2 linked regions of the Sporocytophaga myxococcoides genome follow. The protein of the gene in region 2 interacts with the protein of the main gene of each other region in a pairwise test. Links are inferred from orthologs where the notes say so. Each region holds a gene or a part of one and is shown on either strand. Other genes may lie near its edges.

Region 1 (3,679 bases), on a different replicon or contig from region 2:
TGATGAATTATGAAGGGCTGATAGTAAGAAGCAAAGTGAAAATCGATAAGGACTTATTGGAAAAGGCATCTAGTCTTAAGATAATAGCAAGAGCCGGGGCAGGGCTAGATCAAATTGACATAGAAGAAGTCGAGCGAAGAAAGATAAAAGTTTTAAATGCTCCTGAAGGAAACAGAGATGCAGTTGGCGAACATGCTGTTGGAATGCTTCTATCATTAATGAACAAGATGCAGACAGGAGACAAGGAAGTGAGGAACGGAATATGGAAGAGAGAAAAAAACAGAGGATATGAAATAGGAGGGCTTACGATCGGAATTATTGGTTATGGTAACATGGGTAGAGCATTTGCTAAAAGGATCAAAGGTTTTGGATGCAGGGTTATAGCCTATGATAAATATATATCAGGATATTCGGACGAATTTGCTGAAGAAGTTACAATAGAAAATATATTTAAAAATGCTGATGTATTAAGTCTGCATATCCCATTGACAGAAGTGTCAAGAGGAATGGTTGATAAGAAATTTATCAAAAACTTTACAAAGGATTTCTGGTTAGTTAATACCGCCAGAGGAGAAATTGTGAAACAGGCAGATTTGATAGAAGCATTGGATTCAGGTAAGATAAGAGGGGCAGCATTAGATGTTCTTGAAAATGAAAAATTTGAAACATTAACATCGATTCAAAAACTTAATCTTCAGAATCTGGTTGAAAGAGAAAATATGTTGTTTACCCCGCATGTAGCAGGGTGGACCTATGAGTCATTGGTTAAAATTAATGAAGTGATAGTTAAAAAGCTCAGAGAATCAATAGGTAAGATTTGAGGGTTTGGAATTGGTTAAAAAAGTCTTAATTTTGATTCCTGAACGGTTGAGGAAGCCGTTTTTTTTATTGTACCTAAGCAATTGCAAAGAGATATGGCATACACGTATTATACAGAAGAAGGACTTAGAAAATTAAAGGAGGAGCTTGCTATGCTCAAAACCAGAGGACGTGCTGATATGGCTAAGCAAATAGCGGAAGCTCGTGACAAAGGAGACTTAAGTGAGAACGCAGAGTACGATGCAGCAAAAGATGCTCAGGGATTGCTTGAATTAAAAATCAGTAAACTGGAAGATGTAGTTGCTAATGCACGCGTAATCGATGAGAGTAACATTGATACATCCAAAGTATCAATTTTATCTAACGTCAAGATAAAAAATAAAAAGACGAACGCCGTAGTCAACTATATCCTTGTATCTGAAGAAGAGGCTGATCTTAAGAGTGGAAAGATTTCTGTAAAATCACCAATAGGTAAAGGTTTGCTTGGAAAAAAAGTCGGAGATTCCGCATATATTGATGTACCTGCAGGAAAACTTGAGTTTGAAATCTTAGATATCACTAGATAAATGGCAAGCATTTTTACAAAAATTATAAACGGTGAAATTCCAGGTTATACAATAGCTGAAGATGATCGCTGTTATGCATTTTTGGATATATCTCCATTGGTAGTAGGACATACACTTGTAGTACCTAAAGCTGAAATAGATTATATTTTTGATATCGATGATGAGCTTTTGGCTCACCTTCATGTATTCAGCAAAAAAGTTGCAAAAGCATTGCAAAAGGCTGTTCCTTGCAAGCGAATTGGTGTTGCAGTTATTGGACTTGAAGTACCTCATACGCATATACACCTTGTGCCAATGAATTCTGCAGATGATCTCAACTTTACAAGGCCTAAACTTACTGTTGCAAAAGAAGTAATGGAAGAAACTCAGAAAAAAATAAAGAGTTACCTTTAAAATATCTGTTATTTTGAAAAAAGAGGCTGTCTTACTACCAAAGACAGCCTCTTTTTTATTGGATTGATTATTCTCAATTATTCTTTTTACCGGACACAATTCTGTCAGGATTGTCTTTGAGAAAGGAAGACCAGTTCCCAGATTGAACTTTCAATGATCCACCCTGAAAATGATGGCATAATGCAACTGCAAGCGCATCTGTTGCATCAAATAATTTAGGTGCTTCCTGAATTTTAAGCAAGTTACAAAGCATGCTGGAAACTTGTTCTTTGGACGCATTTCCATTGCCAGTAACAGATTGTTTAACCTTTTTGGGAGCATATTCACAAATTGGAACCTCTCTGGAAATTGCAGCTGCAATTGCTACTCCCTGAGCTCTCCCTAGTTTGAGCATAGACTGAACATTTTTTCCATAAAAAGGAGATTCAATTGCCATTTCATCCGGATGGTATTCATCTATCAGTTGAACAACCCTTTCAAAAATTTTACTTAATTTTAATCCATGGTTGCTATACTTGCTCAGGTGAATTACACCAAATTGCAGAAGACTGATCTTGCTTTTCTGGATATGAATAAGGCCATATCCCATGATCGTAGTACCTGGATCTACACCTAAAATTATTTTGTCCTTCTCTATTTCTTTTCCTTTAGAAATCATTCCATGCAAGTTAACCACATCCTTTCGGCTTTAAAAGAGAAAATTAATCCCAATTTTTCCCTTTTTTTTAAGTCATTGGTATTTATTGTTTCCTTATTCCTGATTTTTTACACACTGAATAATAAAGATGAACTTACAGGAAACTACTTTTTTGAAATTTTAAATTCCTGGAAAATTAATTCCTGGATGATCTATCTTGCTATTTTATTAATGCCACTCAACTGGGGAATTGAAGGTTTAAAATGGAAGTTTCTAGCTTCTAAAGTTGAGAAAACCTCGTTCTTAAGTGCTTTGGAGGGGGTAATATGTGGTACAACGTTTGGGTTTATCACTCCTCACGGATTGGGAGATTATCTGGGAAGGATATTAATTATGAGAAGTGCTGAAAGGTCTAAGGCATTAGGAGCCATATTCATAAGCAGGATAGCTCAATTTTATTCTACTATATATTTTGGAAGTATTTCCATCTTCTTTTTATTATTCTCATGGGTGCCATTTTCTGCCACACAAAAAAAAACCATTGTAATTACTTTGTTGCTGTTTCATATAGCCCTTCCTGCCTTCCTATTTTTTCGTGAAAATATTTTAAGACATCTTGAGAAAAACAAAAGATTAAAGCTCTTCGTCAGTTATTTTCTTATTATTAAAAATTACAATCTAAGAGAAATATTACTAGTGATTGCACTATCTGCTTCCCGGTATCTTATTTTTCTATGTCAGTTTATTTTGGTTATCAATTTCTTTCGGGTTAAAACCGATTTGTTCTTTCAATTTCTCGCCGTACCCTTTGTTTTTCTTGTAAAATCTATCATACCTACGATATTCGATTTTGGAGTGAGGGAAGCAGCAGTAATGTTTATTTTTAATGAGGAAGGGGTTGATTTACAGAGAGTATTATATTCAAGCTTAACTGTCTGGCTGTTAAATGTTGTAGCTCCTTCAGTCATAGGGCTTTTTCTAATTTTCAGATTAAAAATAAAAGGGCCATTCTGATGATAATAATTATTGCTTTAGTTTTTCTGATTTATTCCATTGCTCTTATATGGGCTATGGGAGTATGGAGAAAAATGGAATTATGGTCAAAGCATAAAAAAGCCTCGACAAGGAGATTCGTCTCAGTGATTATTCCCGTGAGAAATGAAGAGTCAAATATTTTAAATCTGCTTTCAGATTTATCTAGGCAAGAATATCCAAAAAGTAAATATGAAGTGATTGTCATTAATGATGGATCTGATGACTTAAC
Region 2 (6,410 bases):
TCATCCAGAATTCTATGTATTGCACATTTGCATTATCAAAGTCAATTTCATTACGAAAGTCTCTGGTAATAGCTCCCCAATTTTTTGATGGATTTGGAAGCTCTCCAGAAGCGTTTAGATTGGGATTATAGTTATATGGCCCTCTTTCACTCGGGAAATAAGCAAGGTCAAAAGTTGTCTGGTTAAGCGTATAGACCTGCCTATCCTGGTTGGGAAAAATTTCCTGAGGTCTTACAATTCTGATAAAGTGGTTTTGAATATGCTCTTCAAGGCCTTTAGGTACTCCGGTTCCGTTGTTGCGGTAAAATACGTTGTCTATATTGTACCATGCAAGTTTTGCTCTGCCGTAAGTATATTCTGTAGTTGTGCTGGTGCTTTGCGGAAAGCGTTTGGGTGTACTACCAATTCTCCACTTAGACCATGATCCGGTTATATCGTTAGCAGTTTTTGCACCTTCAAAGTCATCAATAAAAGCAGTACCGCCATTTTTGGAAACGGCTTTTGAATGCCCTGGAATAAGCTGGGCAACTTCACCGGCAGCAGTTATTGTAGAAGGTGCTTTCGTCTGGATTCCGGGTAAAAGGTCAACAGCTTTGGTAAGAATTCTGGAATCTTTCCTAAAGTTAGCATCAAACCCAAGCATAGTATTTCTGCTTGGTTCATCACCTATACTAACCCTTGTAATATTCGGAGTCTCATTCTGATGCAGCACTGTAGCTCCTAAAAGGAAATCATCGTTGATTTTATAGTCAAAGCGGGTTCCGAAAAATGATTTTCTGCGGAAGTTGAAGATATCCTGCTTTTCATATCTCACTTTAATTTCTTTATTGGAAGCAAGAATACCTTCATTAGTAATGGTCAATCTTCCTGTCCCGTCAATTGTGTAATCAGAACCATATACAAGAGGCACACTTCCTGCTGTCACGATGACTGATTCCTGAGCTATATTTATACCTGGTAGTTGTATGGAGTTTGTAGCTGTGGATTGATAGCGGCCTTTCAGATAATATTTATTCTTGGAAGCAACAAGCATCGCATCCCTTTGTGTAGAGTCGTAAAGTTCGGTGAAAACGTATTTGTTGATGAGATTTTGTTCTGTATTAGGATCAAAAAATTGATTCATATTGGTACCGAATGGCTCAAGCACAGGAAAGATTATCCGTCCGTATTTGGAATCTATGGTTACATCCTCTACATAGTCAAAGTTACCATCAGCAATTGGGTCATTATTCATATTCAGCCTGTCAAGGCCGGTCATTTTAAGGATGGTTCTCCCTGAAGCGATTGTGCCTTCCTGCAACACAGGCAGATCCAGTCCACTATAGTCATTCTTGTAAATAACCCTTAGCTGGAAATTGTCTCTTGTAAGCTGCGTTCCTCCTACCTGGTAAATGTTCTTCATCATCAGGTCCCATGTTGGAAGTCTTGTCTTTGTGGCAGAGGGCTTAATCATTTTCAGGATTATTAAAGAATCACCAGTAATATTGGTGATGTCTTCATTCATCTCACCTACTTTGTAAGTTTTACCCTGATAAGTATATTCAAATGCTACTGCAATACCGGCATCTTCCTGTATCTGTGTATTCAACGTGATGTAGCCAAGGTCAGGTTGAAACTTATAGTCTGTAGGTAAAAGTTTTCTTGCACTTTTGATAATCTCATAATCAGTTCCTTTGGTAAGGCCCTGGCTATTGAGGTTAGCTTCCATATTATCCGAAGTTCTGTAATTTCTAACCTTATCGTATAGGTTATTACTTTCGTTGCTCGCAGCCTTGTTAGAATTGCCCTGTAAATTTTTGTTATAAGGAGTTGATTCGCCGAGATCAAGATACCCTATAATACTTCTCAGGTTTTGGGTATTATTGGTCCTATTTGTAACGTATACATCTACCCTTGTAATTTTTACTCCGGAGTTTAATACAGGCAGACTGGAAAGAGAACCTTCATAATTGTTTCTGAAGAATTGACCAAGGAAGAAGTGTCGCCTGTCTTCATAGTTATCCGCTTTAATGTTAATTTCCCGTGCCTGTGATCCTCCTTGGATTCTTATTTCTTCACTTTTACCTCTTTGGCTTGAGAATACTGATGTTACAGACAGCCTTCCGAATTGTAATTTTGTTTTAATACCAAAAAGGTTCTGAGGGCCCTGCATGAGAGTACTGTTTAAAGGAAAGCTTACAGTACCAGCTTCTATCTTTTGTATGATATCTTCTTCAAATCCGGTGTATTCAAGTTTAAGATTGTTCTGAAAGTCAAATGTGGCCTTAGTGTCCCAGTTGGCAGTAAGCTTAAGTTTTTCTCCGATCTTTCCAACCACGTTCATACTGATCTGCTGGTCAAAATCAAATCCACCAGTCCTTTGTTGCCTTACAGGAATATTGGGGTTATTGACGCGTTGCCATTTGCCTCCAAAGTCCAGCATTACCAAGCCATTAGGTCTTATGTCCACGAAATTACTTCCGAAAGGTCCTTCAAGACCACGCACATATATTTTGGGGATAAGGTTACCTCTGGAAGAAACAGGGGTTTCCCCATCAAGACCCTGTGACTTAGATTTCCAGTAAGACTTCATCATTTCTTTCTGACGATACGTTGAGTATTCCTCGAAAGTCATAGTGGAAGGAGGTCTATAATCTAATTCACCTACTTTTTCATAGATATTATAATTCTCCATGCTTGAATCAAGCTCCACTTCTGTTTGCACATTGGTTGGGTTTTTCAGCAGAAAAGGAGATTTAGAAGACCTGTTGGAAAAAGGGTCACCCTCTCTGTCATTAGGATTGTAGTTAGGTCTTTTCTTTCTGTCTTTATTCTCTTCAGTTGAATCACCTGGCGGCCCAGATCTTCTGTGATTATAGGTGATATTGCTGGGCTTTCCGAAGGAAACCCAGGTATAAAAAGTTACACAGCTAAGTGTTGCTACGAGTATGTATTTATTCAGATTCAGCACTTGAAAAAAAAAATTATGCTGTTTTAAGCGCTTGTTTAATTAAATTTTCCAAAGAGATATTATCCCCCTCTTTTTTTATAATGCTATCAATACTCTTTTCAGCAACATTTTTAGCGATGCCCAATGTAATGAGTGCGGATAACGCTTCACCTCTGATTAAATTGTGTGAAGATTTTGTTAAATTCAATGTTGTTTCGTTTCCTACCGGTTCCTTCTTGATTTTATCTTTTAGTTCCAGGACTATCCGCTGAGCTGTTTTAAGTCCTATGCCTTTTATTGACTGAATGGTACGTACGTCTTCCTGAACAATAGCTCTGCTTAATTCTTCTGCATTTAATGAAGAGATAATCACCATGGCAGTCCCTGGTCCAACTCCGGAGATAGATATCAGGTCAAGGAAAATTTTTTTCTCTGCAACATGAAAAAAACCAAAAAGGGTATGGGCATCTTCTTTAATATGTAAGTATGTATGCAGTTTTATTTTTTCTTCATCCTTAATTAAAGAATAAGTTTGTAGAGAAATTCTGATCTGGTAACCAATTCCGTTAGTTTCAATTATTACAAAGAATGGATCTTTGAATGTTAACTTACCCTCTATATATGCAATCATATTTGCTGATTAAATGTATGGTTCTGAGTATCTACCACTGCTATAGCTGCCATATTGACGATTTCTCTGATTGAGCTGCCAAGCTGAAGTATGTGCACAGGTTTTCTCATTCCCATTAATATTGGTCCGATTGTCTCAGCTTCACCAATTTCCTGGAGAAGTTTATAGCAAATATTGCCAGCAGCGAGGTCTGGGAATATAAAAGTATTTGCACCTTCCTGAGCCAGAGCGCTAAACGGATAATTTTCCTGTTGAAGTTTTGTGTTCAATGCTATATTTGCCTGAATGTCCCCCTCTATAACGAGTTCCGGAAACTTTTCTTTTGCAATTCTTGTTGCAATTGCAGATTTTTCCGGAACCACTCCTTTTGATGATCCAAAATTCGAATAAGAAAGTACTGCAATGCGTGGAGTGAAATCAAAAAAGCGGACTGCATTTGCTGTCAGTCCTATCAATTCTGCTAATTCTTCGGCGTTTGGATTCTCATTTACTGTAGTATCAGCAAAAAAATAGGGCCCCTTTTTATTAAGGATGATATACATTCCAGCTACTTTTTTGGTGCCTGGGGCTACTCCGATAACCTGTAAAGCGGGTTTAATTGAAGTTGCATAGTCTTTAGTCAGACCAGTAATGAAACAATCTGCTTCTCCTTCATCCACCATCATAGCTCCAAAGTAATTCCGATCGCGCATCATCTTTTTTGCTTCATCTGGAGTGATGCCCTTTCTTTGACGTTTTTTATAAAATTTCTCCCCAAAGCTATAGCGTTTCTCTCTTTCCTCCATCGGGTTTATAATTTCACATCCGGACAGATCAATCATATATTCATGACTCATCTTCCGGATCTTTTCTTTATTGCCCAGTAGAACTGGTATGCCTATACCTTCGTCAACTATTGTTTGCGCAGCTTTAAGTATTTTGAAATGTTCACCTTCAGCAAGAACAATCCTTTTAGGGTTTTGTCTTGCCCTGCTGAAGATACGGTTCATCAATTTCTCATCCTTACCTATTTTTTGAAGCAGTTGATCATGGTACAAATCCCAGTCTGTGATCTGGCTTTGAGCTACTCCTGATTCCATAGCAGCTTTAGCTACAGCAGGAGATATTGTAGTGATAAGCCTTGGATCCAAAGGTTTGGGTATAAGATAGGTTTTGCCAAATGAAATCTTTTCATCTCCATAAGCTTTGTTCACAATTTCAGGAACTGGCTCTTTGGCCAGGTCTGCAATCGCTTTCACTGCTGCCAGCTTCATGGCTTCATTTATATCAGTTGCTCTAACATCCATGGCACCCCTGAAAATATAGGGAAAGCCCAGAACATTGTTAACCTGATTAGGAAAATCTGATCTGCCTGTGGCTATAATTGCATCTGGCCTTGCTTCAAGTGCAGAAACATAATCTATCTCAGGTACAGGATTGGCTAATGCGAAAATAATGGGTTGCTTAGCCATTTTTTTCAACATCTCTTTGGTGAGTATATTTCCAGCTGAAAGACCAATAAAAATATCAGCTCCTTCTATTGCCTCATCAAGTGTATACACATTTCGGTCTGTAGCGAACTGGATTGTTACAGGATTCAGGTCAGTCCGGTCTTTTCTTAGCACGCCGTTAACATCAAGCATAGTAATGTTTTCCAGCTTTGCCCCAAGGTCCAAGTAGATTTTTGTGCATGCTATAGCTGCTGCACCAGCTCCACTAATAGTGAAACGCACAGATTCTATTTTTTTATGAACAAGTTCGAGGGCATTAAGTAATGCAGCACCAGAGATTATAGCCGTGCCATGCTGATCATCGTGCATGACAGGTATCTTCATTTGTTCACGTAGCTTTTCCTCTATTACAAAACATTCCGGAGCTTTAATGTCTTCAAGATTGATACCTCCAAATGTAGGCTCAAGTGATTTCACTATTTTAACAAATTCGTCAGGATCTGTGCTGTCAATTTCTATATCGAATACATCAATACCAGCAAATTTTTTAAACAGCACTCCTTTGCCCTCCATTACTGGTTTTGATGCGTCGGGACCGATATTGCCCAACCCAAGCACAGCTGTGCCATTGGAAATTACTCCTACGAGATTTCCTTTTGCCGTATATTTGTAAACCTCCTCCTTGTTTTGATGAATTTCTTTACAGGGCTCGGCAACGCCAGGAGAATAGGCTAGTGCAAGGTCCAGTTGGGAAGAGAGCATTTTGGTTGGTACTACTTCAATCTTTCCTGGCTGTCCATGACTGTGATAGTTCAGGGCATCCTCTCTTCTTATATGAATAGCCATAATCTTAGTAAATCATTCAGGTTAATTTTTTTAAGAGAAGAATTAATTCATTTAAAAAATGTAGGAAGTACATTGAACTGTAAGCAAAGAATTTTTAAATCTACTCGCGACAATTTGGATCTTCTGAATTTCTTAATTGGTAATTCCCTTTTAAAAATTGTTTTCTAAAGAGTAAAAATAGCTAATAAATCTTAAAAAATTGTAAGTTTTGTTTACTGAGTTTTGTAGGAATAGGCTTAAAAATCAAAGTTTAAAAGAATAATGATATTGGAGTGGGGGAAATAAAAAAATGCTAAGTTTTAATTGTATTCTATTAAAACTTAGCATTTGAAAATTGCTTCTGAATTTGTTAACTCATTATTAATTTTTGTCCTACTTTTATTTCGTTGGACTTAAGATTATTCAGTTTTTTAAGTTTTTCAACAGGGATGTTATTGGATCTAGAGATAGTCCAAAGAGTGTCACCTGGCTGTACGTAATATACCTTCTTATGAGGATCATACTTTTTATTGCTTTCCGTTTGCTTTGCCAAGGTCGGTTTTTCCATTACCAATCCGCCCTTGTAGATTGTAAG

What was found.
Region 1: the proteins of ruvA (region 2) and ruvC interact in binary tests that used the Escherichia coli proteins (3 or more experiments, as listed by UniProt). The link is inferred for Sporocytophaga myxococcoides from one-to-one orthologs.

Annotation. Positions count from the first base shown.
Region 1 is NZ_BBLT01000004.1:77,436-81,114, reverse strand. What follows is about bases 645-3,496. They hold ruvC (crossover junction endodeoxyribonuclease RuvC), read right to left. Parts: upstream 2,437-3,496; coding sequence 1,852-2,436; downstream 645-1,851. Other genes in these bases: MYP_RS10555 (glycosyltransferase), read left to right, coding at 3,429-3,496; MYP_RS10560 (lysylphosphatidylglycerol synthase domain-containing protein), read left to right, coding at 2,440-3,429; MYP_RS10570 (HIT family protein), read left to right, coding at 1,386-1,778; greA (transcription elongation factor GreA), read left to right, coding at 915-1,385; MYP_RS10580 (NAD(P)-dependent oxidoreductase), read left to right, coding at 645-821. Also shown: more of MYP_RS10580, read left to right, coding at 1-644; more of MYP_RS10555, read left to right, coding at 3,497-3,679.
Region 2 is NZ_BBLT01000002.1:85,022-91,431, forward strand. What follows is about bases 1,763-4,761. They hold ruvA (Holliday junction branch migration protein RuvA), read right to left. Parts: upstream 3,561-4,761; coding sequence 2,964-3,560; downstream 1,763-2,963. Other genes in these bases: sprA (T9SS outer membrane translocon Sov/SprA), read right to left, coding at 1,763-2,950; MYP_RS04640 (NADP-dependent malic enzyme), read right to left, coding at 3,557-4,761. Also shown: more of sprA, read right to left, coding at 1-1,762; more of MYP_RS04640, read right to left, coding at 4,762-5,836; MYP_RS04645 (lytic transglycosylase domain-containing protein), read right to left, coding at 6,186-6,410. UniProt on the Escherichia coli protein: The RuvA-RuvB-RuvC complex processes Holliday junction (HJ) DNA during genetic recombination and DNA repair.